One region of the Paenibacillus amylolyticus genome, then DNA from elsewhere that is predicted to be linked to it. Evidence: riboswitches for the same ligand, from Rfam matches in the RefSeq annotation. Region 1 holds a riboswitch; each other region holds the start of a gene.
What was found. A riboswitch is a leader RNA that binds a small molecule or an ion and turns the genes downstream of it on or off. The one in region 1 is predicted to bind thiamine pyrophosphate.

Region 1 (3,136 bases):
AGCGTTAACTGAATGGTTGCGGAAGCGTGCATGCCAAGCCGTTCGGCCTGGGTTGCCGCTTCGCGGGCGATGTCGGACGGTGCAGGCAGCATCCATTTCTCAATATGGAAGAGGGAGACGGCTCCCTGCCATATCGCTATAAAGAGAATAACCGCCACAATGGGCGGCCATACACTTTTGAAATAGGCAGGCATTAGCGATACTTCTCCGTCAGGGTATCCATGCTGAAGCCGGTAGGGCTATGGGCGATTTTGATCTGGGAGATGATGCTTGGGCTGCCAGCCTCCACGAGTACCTCGTGCATTTTACGGACAACTTCCAGCAGTTCCTCTAGTTCCCCCTCCATCGTGGTGTCGAGCGCGTTCACCTGATATTTCAGGCCGGATTGCTGAATAACTTCAATGGCGCGATCAACGTAAGGATAAGAGTTCTCGCCATTTGGCGTTTTCGGGATAACCTGAATACTAAGTAGTGTGCTTGCCATGAGAGATCACGGCTCCTTTCGTGATAAATAAAATGAACTAATGACTGTTACACTTGCCACTTCGATGACAGAATAACCTTCCAATCGCTGTTATCCCCAGATTTTTTTGATTCCCTTTCTCTAAAGGGAAAATCCGGTGATAAAGGCGACCGCTTCGCTTTTTCACGTTATTTCTGTCCTCTCCGTCATCGTGTAAATATTAAGTTCGTTTTATATGAGAAATTTTATTGGGGTAAAAACTCGTTCGTATATGCCTTGCTCACATCGATCTGTTCATCCAGCAGTTTTTTGCTAAACATCCAGTCGGTGTAGTTCTGCCACACTTCCTGCTTTTGCTCACCCCAACGCGGGGCGTCATCCGTGTATTTTGGACTAAGCCACTTCTGGCTTGCCAGTACCAAGTCTTTATCCAAGTCCGGTACGGCCTTGATCAGAATGTTTGCTGCGTCTTCGGGATGATCAATTGCGTATTGATATCCTTCTGAAGTGGCTTTCAGGAATGCTTTCACCAACTCAGGGTCGTTTTGGATCGTCTGCTCGTTTGTTACTAGTACAGGCGTGTAGTAATCCAGTGCATCTGAATAATCCTTCACATATAACATGTCGATCGGTTCTCCGCGCAGTTCGGCTTCAATACCTGTCCAGGCGTAGAAAATCCATGCGAAATCGATATCCCGTTTCACTGCGGTGAAAAAGTCGGCATCACCCATGTTAATGTTTTTCACTTTGGATACATCGGCTCCGTCGCCTTCCATAATGGATTGCATCACGGCTTCTTCGACTGGGGAACCCCAACCGCCATAGGTTTTACCTTCAAAATCTTTCGGTGACTTGATATTCCGATCCGCCGGAGCAGCGAAACCAGATGTATTATGCTGAATAACTGCTGCGATGGAGACCAATGGAACACCCTGTGTGCGGGCTTGAGTTACACTCTCCTGATAACTTACGCCAAAAGGCACTTCATTCGAGGCAACCATTGTATCTGCGCCACCGGCACCTGGTTGTACAATCTCAACGTTCAAGCCTGCGGCTTTATAAAAACCTTGATCTACAGCTGCATACAGGCCTGTATGATTCGTATTTGGTGTCCAGTCGAGCACCACTTTAATATCTTTCAGGGCGGCAGTGTCACCTTCGTTGCTGCTTTCCGTATTTGTGTTGCCGTTCTGCCCAGCTGGGGCAGCTTCTTTGCCACCACATGCGGCTACAGTCACCATAAGCACGCATAAGAGCAACAATCCCATCGTTTTACGCCATTTCATCTGTGGTTCTCTCCTTCGGTATGTCCGGCCGATTGGCACGGGGTACTCCTTGGCTTCATATCCAATCATCTTGCATAAATCGACAGATTTATACCAGTTGAGATCTGGATAACGTCACTTTTTTTAGCTCTCTGGCTATATAAAAGAACATTAAAAAAGCGTCCCGTATTCCGGGACGCGTGCAGGCGTTAGAGAGGTGGCGTTCAGCCATAGGGCTGTGCCATTTCGATATACTCCGATTCCTACGCTGGCATGATCCAGATCAGGTCTAAGGGTTAGTATCTTGGTGGGATACACTCTCAGCCGGCCAATTCCGACTCCCCTGGGAAACTATGAAGTTACGGGCATTACTTAGGTGTAATTATAGGCCAGAGGGTAGGACCTGTCCAGTCATGAACTGGATAGGGACACGTATAAGTTATCAAACAGGCCGTTATACATATGTATAACAGCCTGTTTGGATGTGTTATTTTCAATAATTATCGTGGGGAATCATATAAGGCAATCTGACTGAGTGCAAAAGCATCGGATTTTGGGTCATAACCTACCTGTTTCTGAGTGGTTTCCAGATTTAATCGTTTAAACCGATTATTCGAGATCCCATGCAGTATGGTGAAGGGCTCCAGATCTGTAGTTGTAATTGCTTTGAACATCAAATCGCACAAGTCAGCCGGACTAATATACGCGCTCATATCCCTTGCCTCCAGCACTGGTCCGTCCGGTTGAAAATCATCATATGCACCTATACGTACCGCAACACTTTGTAAACCTTCGGTATACGCAAAATAGGAAGCGAGCGATTCTCCAAAACATTTGCTAACCCCGTACAAATTCCGTGGGCGTGTTGGCATGTCCGGATAGACTTGAGCATCAATGGGATACCCCTCAGTCGTCTGTGCACTGCTTGCAAGAATGACTCTTCGTACACCTTGGTCTTTAGCTGCACGGAATACATTAAATGTACCTTTGATATTGATGTCCAACAACGATTCATAAAATCCGGCATTCGGGGAAGGATCTCCCGCCAGATGTACAACCACATCCATGCCTTCGCAAGCATGCTGACAGGCTTCGGGGTCTGTCACATCCAGTGTCATGATCTCATGGCCGGTCCCTTGATACGTATGCAGTCTGTCGATATTTAAATCCGTTAGTCGCAGGTGAAATGCCTCTGACAAATGTTGGGACAAGTCACGTCCAATTTTTCCGGCTGCGCCAGTAATTAAAATGTTCATGAAATCAGCTCCAATTCTTAGCGCTGGAAGAACTCAATCCATTCCTTTTCAGGTCCATAGATGAAGAAATAGCGGTAACCGTTAGGCAGTGTAATAATCTCTCCGTCGATAAATTCGGCTTCGGTGGATTGAATGCGTTTGTACTCAGAATC
Region 2 (3,136 bases), 270 kb from region 1:
AACAGTAGAAAAAATACAACGGAGAGCAGCAACGCTACGATAATATGTTTGAACCGAATCAGCCTCGGTGATAGGGAAGAGGGCAGATCGGACACTTTTGTTTGCAGCGGGGCTTCGCTCTGGGATGATTGATACATGAATGCCCCTCCTTTGAAGTTCAGTTGAAGATAACAACGACATGTAAAGAGAATTGCGTCGATTTCAGAGCCTGCTTCAGAGCGATATCTTAATGTAATATATCATTATCGTATGTTCCAATATAGTCAAAGTCAATTGATTGAGGGCATTTGTTACGCAATTGTTATATAGTTCTTAAGATATATGGGTAACATTACCTTAGTGTGTAAATTACAGGGGATTAAGTCTTATAAAAAGGAAAAATTTTCAGGTTGGCCTATTTTGATTTTGGCTCTTTTTGGTTTACAGATGAGACCGTTTCTCATATAATTTATGTAACCAAGTTTCATGTGATGAAACATGAGGAGGGCATTATGCCATGGAAGATCGCAAGTTAACCGTCCGGGCTGTGGAACGGGCGCTGGATATATTATTATGTTTTACCACACGCAGTGATCTGGGACTCACCGAAATTGCCAGCCAGATCGGCCTGCACAAAAGTACAGTCCACCGTTTGATGGCTACGCTGGAGGATCGAGGGTTCGTGATCCGCGATGCAGCAACAGAGAAGTACCGACTTGGCATCCGAATCTGGGAGCTGTCAGCTCATATGTCCCGCAGTGATGATCCCGCTATTCTGCTGTTGCCTGCGATGGAGCGACTGAGAGATCGATTGGGGGAGACCGTGAGTCTGTACCTGCGTGATGGGAGTGAACGGATTCGTATTCAGGCGGTGCAAAGTGATCAGGCGATCCGCCGAGTTGCTCCCGTTGGTGTTAGACTCCCGCTATCTGTGGGGGCTTCCAGCAAAGTCCTGATGGCGTTTGCCACGGACGAGGATCGTGAAGAACTGATGAACGGGCCGGAATGGCCGGTGTTTATTGATCCCGCGGTGTATTTAGCGCAGATGGGAGATATCCGGGATAACGGATATGCCACAAGTTACGAGGAACGTGAGCCGGGAGCTGCCGCGGTATCTGTACCGATTATGGATCGCAGAGGCAATATTGCAGCTGCCCTCTCGGTCTCAGGACCTGTCAGCCGACTTTCGCAGGAGACATTGCATGAATACGCACCTGTGTTGAAGGATGCTGCTACGCAAATGGGGCTCATGTTATCCTGATGTTGATGTAAGTTTTTTCTCCAATAGAGTTTGATCATTTGGAATATAAAGGTTGTTTTTATGTTCCGGTTGCGCTACTCTGTAATGGACGGCCCAGCGGGGCCAGCTTCATTGAATATGAACGGCGGCTTATGTAAGCTGCAACTAATTAACGTTACTGGGGGAGTCCGAATTGTCCGGACTGAGACGGAATCGCATGAGATTCCGGACCCTTTGCACCTGATCTGGATCATACCAGCGTAGGGAAGTAATCGGCGATATGACCACAAACCACCACATGATGTGACCCTTGTAGGGCTCTGTTAAGGAGCTGCGTAAAGGTGCATTATTGGTGATGGACATAAAAGTCGGTTCCTTCGGGGGCCGGCTTTTTTATATACAGGGAACGGGCGATATAGTGCGGACTCTATGGGCTTCTTTTTCACTAACCTGCAAAAGTGGGCTTGGATGATGAGAGAGAAGTCACCATAGATCCATGATCTGTGGCAGCCTCCGTCTGTTGTTAACTGTACATGAAAAGTGTCTCCCCTGGTCTGGTGTAGGATCGCTCTTTCTTCTCTGCATTGCGCATGATTTGGGACAGGTACGTAAGCGAGCTAATGATCAAACCAACCAAACAAGCGACGAACACTGAGGAGGAGACAAGCGAACATGAGTACAGGAAATCAAACGGGACAACAAGCGACGGAGCAGGGACATAACGATCAGCAGGTGGAAAAAGAAACAGGAGCGGCCGGACGGGTCCAGCCCTTTCCGGGCAGCCGCAAAGTCTACATTCAGGGCTCACGGCCGGACATTGCTGTACCGGAGCGTGAGATAGCCCTTCATGACACGAATACTCCCCAAGGGGTGGAGCATAACGAACCGCTGCGTGTCTACGATACGAGCGGCCCGATGACCGATCCCGAATTTCATGCGGATATCCGCGCAGGTCTGCCATCCCTGCGCACACGTTGGATCACAGAGCGCGGCGATGTTGAAGCTTATCAGGGCCGTACAGTTAAACCGGAGGATAACGGACTGAAACCCGGAGGGAAGAGAGCCGGCGCTGAAGAGTACCCCGGATTACGTGGCAAACCGCTGCGGGCACAGCCAGAACGCTGCGTGACTCAGATGCACTACGCGAGACAGGGAGTCATTACGGCTGAGATGGAATTCGCCGCCATTCGTGAAGGCGTGGAGCCGGAATTTGTGAGACAGGAGCTGGCGAGTGGACGGGCCATTCTGCCATCCAACATCAATCACCCGGAGAGTGAGCCGATGTTGATCGGTCGTCATTTTCACGTGAAGATCAATGCCAACATAGGTAACTCTGCTGTATCTTCTTCCATTGAGGAAGAGGTGGAGAAGATGACCTGGGCGGTACGATGGGGATCGGATACGGTGATGGATCTGTCCACAGGCAAAAACATTCATACCACCCGGGAATGGATTATCCGCAATTCACCTGTGCCGATTGGTACGGTGCCGCTGTATCAGGCGCTGGAGAAGGTGAATGGCGAAGCGGAAGCGCTGACCTGGGAGTTGTACCGTGACACACTCATTGAGCAGGCAGAGCAGGGCGTGGACTACTTTACGATTCATGCAGGTGTACTGCTGCGTTATATCCCCATGACCGCCAAGCGAATGACAGGTATTGTGTCTAGGGGTGGTTCCATTATGGCAGCATGGTGCCTTGCGCATCATCAGGAGAATTTTTTGTACACCCATTTTGAAGAAATCTGCGAGATTATGAAAAGGTATGATGTGGCGTTCTCACTGGGAGATGGACTTCGTCCAGGCAGTATCTACGATGCGAATGACGAAGCTCAGATGGCGGAACTGGCCACGCTTGGGGAACTGACGCAGATCGCATGGAAGCATGATGTGCAGGTGATGATCGAAGGCCCGGGTCAT
Region 3 (3,136 bases), 530 kb from region 1:
CAGTGTGGAAGGATTAGCTACAAATGTTTTGCCTTGACCATCATAGGTCGTGCCCTTTGGAACAACAATAGTTGAATTTACAACCGTAGGCGCAGCCGCAACCGGAACTGCACCAAATATAGAAGCAACCAAACCAGCGGACAGTAACAACGTCAACATTTTTTTCATAACTTTATTCCTCCCTTATTCTCTCGTTTTTTGGTAGTGTACAGTCTGGGCTTGTACTGGAAGTTCGCCAGAGGTGCACCTCTGTCCGAACCACAACCTAATCCTACCAAATAAGGAAGGTAACTAGAATAATCATTAGATCAGATATATCATGACATCGTACAATCCCTGTCATATCGGCATTTTTTGCATGCTAGGTCTCTCAAGCAATATGCTCATATCAACCTCTGGTATGCTCATTTGTAACGTTGGTACCCCTCACTTAATCCCCAATAACAAAGAAAGACCACTACATTTGTCTCCAAATGTGTGATCTTGAATGTCTTCTGGCTTGCTGTTATAAAATATCAGGCTCCGAATCTCTTACGATAACCGCACTTTCGACACAACTCTTCCACAGCTTCCCGCTTGGAGAAGCCATATACCAGATTGTTCGCTCGCTCACCCTCAATAATCTCCGAGAATGACTTCTCGTGCACATTACCCAGGTTAATCACACCCTCGCCATCGAGACAGCATGGAACCACCGTTCCATCTACAAGCACAGCTGCCTGACCGCGAAGTGCATGGCAAAAGCCTTTACCGTCATCTTCAGGTGCATCCAGACTTGGCCACTGGAACTCATGGTCCTGATTCAGGTATACATTCGGGGCAATTTTGACCCCGCTACCTGGAACTACTTTTTCCTCAATGCGGAAATCCAGATTGAACTCACGTTCCAATACTTCAAGGGTCTCCCGATTTCGATTCATCTGAGCATTTGTGAAGTTATCCTGTGTCAGATTCCACAACCGAAATGAGATGATGACATTGTGCTTAACGGCCTCGTGTACAAAGGACAAAATATGACGCAGGTATCCGTCACGGTCTGTTGAACCTTCATGCCCATCGAAACTGTGCAGGGAGAAATTCATCTGCCGCAGCGCTGGTTTGCCAAGCAATTTATGCTGAGTCTTGGGCAGCAGTGTACCATTCGTTGTAATGTTCACCTTGAGTCCCTTCTCATGTGCGGAATCGAGCAACAGATCTATTTTGGGATGCAACAAGGGTTCGCCTTTGACATGTAGATAAATATGATTGGTGTGTGGTTTAACTTGATCCAGTATATTGTTGAAGACTTCAGGGTCAATGAATCCTTTGGCACGCTGTGTCTGCGGACAGAAGCTGCATGCCAGATTGCAGATACTCGTGATCTCAATATATACTTTTTTGAACGTTTTCAACTCGGGTCCCCATTCTGCCTAGGAGGGAGAACAATCCCACCTGCATTTGTGATCCGGCCAATATGCGCCACCACTATTATATCGGGTTAGGGAGCCCAGGTAAATTGTTCAGTTGTTCGGGTCTGACTCCAAGTTCATCTCAAGAATTCCATCATGCTGCCTCTTTACAGTTCATGTTCAAGTGATATATGCTGAACACACAACTGCATATCTTGAACTTTTGCACTAGGGGAGCCTTGCGGCTGAGACGAATATGACTATTCGGACCCTTTGAACCTGATCTGGATCATACCAGCGGAGGGAAGTGGAGCGGCCTTTTAGTAAGCGGAATTTTTCATGTATGTGAAGATAAATTGCGGATTTAACTTACAGACCCACTCATTTCTCCGGAAATGGGTGGGTCTTTTTTGTTCCTTTTGCAGAGTATAGGATGCCGTTGTTATTGCAGTAGTCTGACATCAAGGGGGTGAGGATCAGATGGATAACCATGTAACCATTCACAACGTAAGCTTTGCTTTTCCCGAAAAAAAAGAGTCCCCTGTGCTCGTCAATGTGTCACTTCAGGTTCAACAAGGAGAATTTGTCTCGCTCATCGGCTCCAGCGGATCAGGTAAAAGCACACTCTTCAAGCTGCTCGCAGGCTTGCATGAGCCAACCGTTGGCACCATCGATATAGCTGATGTCCCGCAAGGACAACGGCTCGGACGAGTCGCCTATATGCCGCAGAAAGATCTGCTGTTATCCTGGCGTACCGTCATGGAGAACTGCATGCTACCTGCCGAGCTTGCACCAGGCCGACAGGACAAGGACAAACTACGAGCCGATATCATCGCAGGATTGGCAAGGTTCGGCTTGTCCGGTTATGAGCAGGCCTATCCAGATGAGTTATCCGGCGGCATGCGGCAGCGGGTGGCATTGCTGCGTACCTTGCTTACAGGCGGGCAGCTCATGTTGCTGGATGAACCCTTCGGTGCACTCGACGCCTTAACCAAACGAGAAATGCATCGCTGGTTGCTGGAGCTGTGGGAGGACTTTGGACAAACCGTGCTGTTCATTACCCATGACATCGAGGAAGCCCTGCTGTTAAGTGACCGTATCATTCTGTTAACTCCAGGGGGGCAAGGTCAGCAGTTGCGGGAGATGACGGTTCCTTTACCACGCCCAAGGCATTCGGACATGATCTACGAACCAGCTCTCGTGCAGATGAGGCAACAACTGGAGGAACAATTACATGCAAAATGATAGAGCTGAGGTTAGCGTTTGGACGTGGTGTTCAAAGTGGCTCTCGAAATGGTTTTCCCAATATGGTTTGTTTATTCTGCTCATGTTCTTTTTACTGGCGATCTGGGAAGTGATTGTGCGTATGGGATGGGTGCCCTCCTTCATCATTCCTGCACCCACGGCCATCGTAAGCTCACTGGTTGAGCATCGTCGTCTGCTGTTGACTATCCATCTACCTGCTACCTTTATGGAGGTTATTGTTGGTTTTGTCTTGTCCATAGTGACTGGAATTACTCTGGCAACAGGCATGCATATGAACCGATCGATTGAAAAGGCCCTATATCCCTTCATCGTGATCAGTCAAACCATCCCGCTGATCGCCTTGTCCCCCGTATTTATCTTGTGGTTTGGTTACACGTTGTGGAGCAAAGTCGCGGTGGTATTCTTAATCGCATTCTTCCCCATTGTAGTCAGTACCTACGATGGACTCCGCCAAGGCGATCCAGAGCAGCGTGAACTGCTGC
Region 4 (3,136 bases), 3.4 Mb from region 1:
CATTAATGAACATCCTTACCGGTAAATTGCTTAAAGATAGTGGAAAAGTAGAATGGACACCTAAGGTACGTTATGGATATCTGGATCAGCACACGAAGCTTACCCCAGGCAAAACTATTCGTGACGTGCTTAAGGATGCATTCCTTCCGTTGCTTGAATTAGAAAAAGAAATGATGAATATTACGGACCAGATGGCAGATGCAGATCCAGATAAGCTGGAGCAGTTGCTGGAAGAAATGGGCGATATTCAGGAACAACTGGAACAGGGCGATTTTTATCTGATTGACGTAAAAGTGGAAGAGATGGCCAATGGTCTTGGTTTGTCCGCAATTGGTCTTGATCGGGATGTCGCAGCTCTAAGTGGTGGGCAACGTACCAAGGTGCTTCTTGCCAAGCTTCTGCTCGAGAAACCTACAGCTCTTTTGCTGGATGAGCCGACCAACTATCTGGATGTAGAACACATTGAATGGTTGTCACGTTACCTGAAGGACTACCCGCACGCGTTTCTGTTAATCTCCCATGACACGGAATTCATGAATGAAGTCGTAAATGTCATTTATCATTTGGAATTTGCCAAATTAACGCGATATGCAGCGAACTATAACAAGTTCCTTGAGATGGCTGATATGAATAAAGCCCAGCATATTGATGCGTACGAGAAACAGCAAGAGTACATCAAGAAACAGGAAGATTTCATTCAGCGTAACAAGGCACGTGCTTCAACTTCTGGTCGAGCGAAGAGCCGGGAGAAGCAACTGGACAGAATTGAACGTATTGATCGTCCAGATGAAGCGGCCAAACCAACGTTCAAATTCAAGGATGCCCGCGCGAGCAGCAAAACGGTCTTTGAGGGCATTGATTTTGAAATTGGATATACGTATCCTTTGCTGCCTAAAATGACAATGACAATTGAACGTGGTGAAAAAATTGCCATCGTAGGTTGTAATGGTGTGGGTAAATCAACTCTGCTGAAAACCATCCTGGGAAAAATATCTCCACTCAGTGGAAAGACTTTCTTGGGAGATTATCTCGAAACGGCCTATTTTGAGCAGGAAGTTCGTGCTGGGAATATCACGCCTATTGAGGATGTGTGGAATGAGTTTTCACATTTGACCCAAAATGAAGTCCGGGGTCATCTCGCTCGCTGCGGGTTGAAAAATGAGCACATTACCCGTCCGCTTAACATGCTGAGTGGTGGAGAGCAAGCCAAGGTTCGTCTATGCAAACTCTTGATGCGTGAAAGCAACTGGATTCTGTTCGATGAGCCGACGAACCATTTGGATGTCACAGCTAAAGCTGAGTTACAGCGTGCCTTGCAAGAATTCAAGGGAACGGTGTTGCTGGTATCTCATGAACCTGATTTCTACGAGGGTTGGGTTACCAAAACATGGAATGTTGAAGAATGGTCTGAGAAAAACTAGACAATTCAAGCAACGCTTAATAGAAATGAACGGTGACAAAAAAATCCTTCTATGGTAACATAGGCTACAACTTCATATGAACACTAGGGGGGCCGCACGATGTGGCTGAGATGGAAGAATGCGATTCCGGACCCTTTGCACCTGATCTGGATCATACCAGCGTAGGGAAGTGGCGAGCGCGTTTCAGTGAATGACGTGAGCAAACGGCAATTCGAAAGAATTCAACCGTCTTGCTTAGTAAATTGAAACATGCAGTTGCGTGTATAACGTTATGGCTATAAGGTCTATAGCTTTATTGCACGAAATGAACTGTATGTATCAGTCAGTCATCTGGTCCTATAATTAATACGCAGCCACTCCCCTACGGGAGTGGCTTTTTTGTGTTTTCATAGCATTCACGCATGGAAGGAGATGAAAAGTACGGTAATTTCTCATGAACGTGTACACGGATCATTTGAACTGCATGTTGTATCTACGGGTGTAGGGAATCAAGCATCTTTTGTAAAAGTTGCAAAGGACGTTTGGCCATGGGTGGACTACATCCATATACGAGAGAAACAACTCTCGTGGCAACAAAAGATCGGTTGGGCTGAAAGTCTGCGTGGTGTTGGCGTTCCGTCTTGTCGCATCGTTATCAATGGTTCAGAACTGCCATCACAGAATGACATCTATGGCGGTGTACATTGGGGGCAAGAGGCTATACGTAACTACAACCCTGCTGTTATAAGCAATATCCAGCGAATTCGTCTGGGTGTATCTGTTCATTCAATCGATGAGGCAAAAATCGCTGAAGAACGGGGAGCCGATTACCTTTTCTTCGGGCATGTCTACTCAACCAACAGTAAGCCTGATCTTGAACCAAGAGGATTATATGCTCTGGCTGAAGTGTGCTCTGGTGTCTCCATTCCTGTCATGGCGATTGGGGGCATCGAACCGGGAAACATTCACGCTATTCGCTCTGCAGGCGCACAGGGAGTCGCTGTGATCTCGAATGTATGGGCGAGTGATTCCCCGGATCGGGCGGCTGCATTATTAAGGCAGTCTATCGTGGCTACAGAAAGTCTGAGGCGCTGAATCAAGGAGATGAGAGGATGAAAGAGATCGTTACTGATAAACCGGATAAAATTCATGCAGAAACGATTATTGTAGGAGGAGGCGTTGTTGGTTGTGCCATTGCGTATGAGCTTGCTTCCCGTGGACAGGATGTGCTGTTGCTGGAGCGTTCGGTGATTGCGGGAGGCACTTCTTGTGCGGCGGCTGGAATGCTGGCGGCAGATAGTGAGGATTTTGCTCATCCTTTGATGGCTAAGCTCGCCAGGCAGAGTAGACAGTTACTTATCGAGCAACAGGTGCTAATGGCTACACTCAGCAAGGTAGAGGTTGGTCTGCAACGTCAGGGATTCCTAACTCCTTTTCGTTCATACAGTGAATTAAGTAGTTACAAGGACAATCGGAAGTTTGCGTTGTCTGATTCTGCTGATGAGGTGTGGTGGGATCGTTCCGTTGTGCAACAGGAGGCATCATGGCTTAACAGAGATACGTATGGAGCCTATTACAGACCTTACGAGAGTGAGATTCTTCCAGTCCATCTAACGAAGGCATATGCTGAATCCGCTCAAGCATTGGGAGCACGGGTTATGGAGGACATACAGGATATACGTGTGCAAGCAAACGAACACGGCGTGCAGGGAATCACCACATCGATCGGTGAGATG

Region 2: another riboswitch for thiamine pyrophosphate. It lies ahead of thiC (phosphomethylpyrimidine synthase ThiC); the one in region 1 lies ahead of V6668_RS02350 (ABC transporter substrate-binding protein).
Region 3: another riboswitch for thiamine pyrophosphate. It lies ahead of V6668_RS04635 (ABC transporter ATP-binding protein); the one in region 1 lies ahead of V6668_RS02350 (ABC transporter substrate-binding protein).
Region 4: another riboswitch for thiamine pyrophosphate. It lies ahead of V6668_RS17690 (thiamine phosphate synthase); the one in region 1 lies ahead of V6668_RS02350 (ABC transporter substrate-binding protein).

Annotation. Positions count from the first base shown of each region.
Region 1 covers NZ_CP145892.1:487,739-490,874, forward strand. The annotation lists gene V6668_RS02340 (ABC transporter permease) at 1-194, opposite strand, end outside; gene V6668_RS02345 (thiamine-binding protein) at 194-484, opposite strand; gene V6668_RS02350 (ABC transporter substrate-binding protein) at 709-1,749, opposite strand; TPP riboswitch at 1,971-2,083, opposite strand; gene V6668_RS02355 (NAD(P)-dependent oxidoreductase) at 2,229-2,984, opposite strand; gene V6668_RS02360 (VOC family protein) at 3,002-3,136, opposite strand, start outside.
Region 2 covers NZ_CP145892.1:754,505-757,640, forward strand. The annotation lists gene V6668_RS03515 (alpha/beta hydrolase) at 1-137, opposite strand, end outside; gene V6668_RS03520 (IclR family transcriptional regulator) at 497-1,240, shown strand; TPP riboswitch at 1,390-1,503, shown strand; gene thiC (phosphomethylpyrimidine synthase ThiC) at 1,892-3,136, shown strand, end outside.
Region 3 covers NZ_CP145892.1:1,017,639-1,020,774, reverse strand. The annotation lists gene V6668_RS04645 (pectate lyase) at 1-168, opposite strand, end outside; gene V6668_RS04640 (radical SAM/SPASM domain-containing protein) at 516-1,391, opposite strand; TPP riboswitch at 1,609-1,711, shown strand; gene V6668_RS04635 (ABC transporter ATP-binding protein) at 1,869-2,633, shown strand; gene V6668_RS04630 (ABC transporter permease) at 2,623-3,136, shown strand, end outside.
Region 4 covers NZ_CP145892.1:3,986,428-3,989,563, reverse strand. The annotation lists gene V6668_RS17695 (ABC-F family ATP-binding cassette domain-containing protein) at 1-1,421, shown strand, start outside; TPP riboswitch at 1,497-1,606, shown strand; gene V6668_RS17690 (thiamine phosphate synthase) at 1,833-2,495, shown strand; gene thiO (glycine oxidase ThiO) at 2,513-3,136, shown strand, end outside.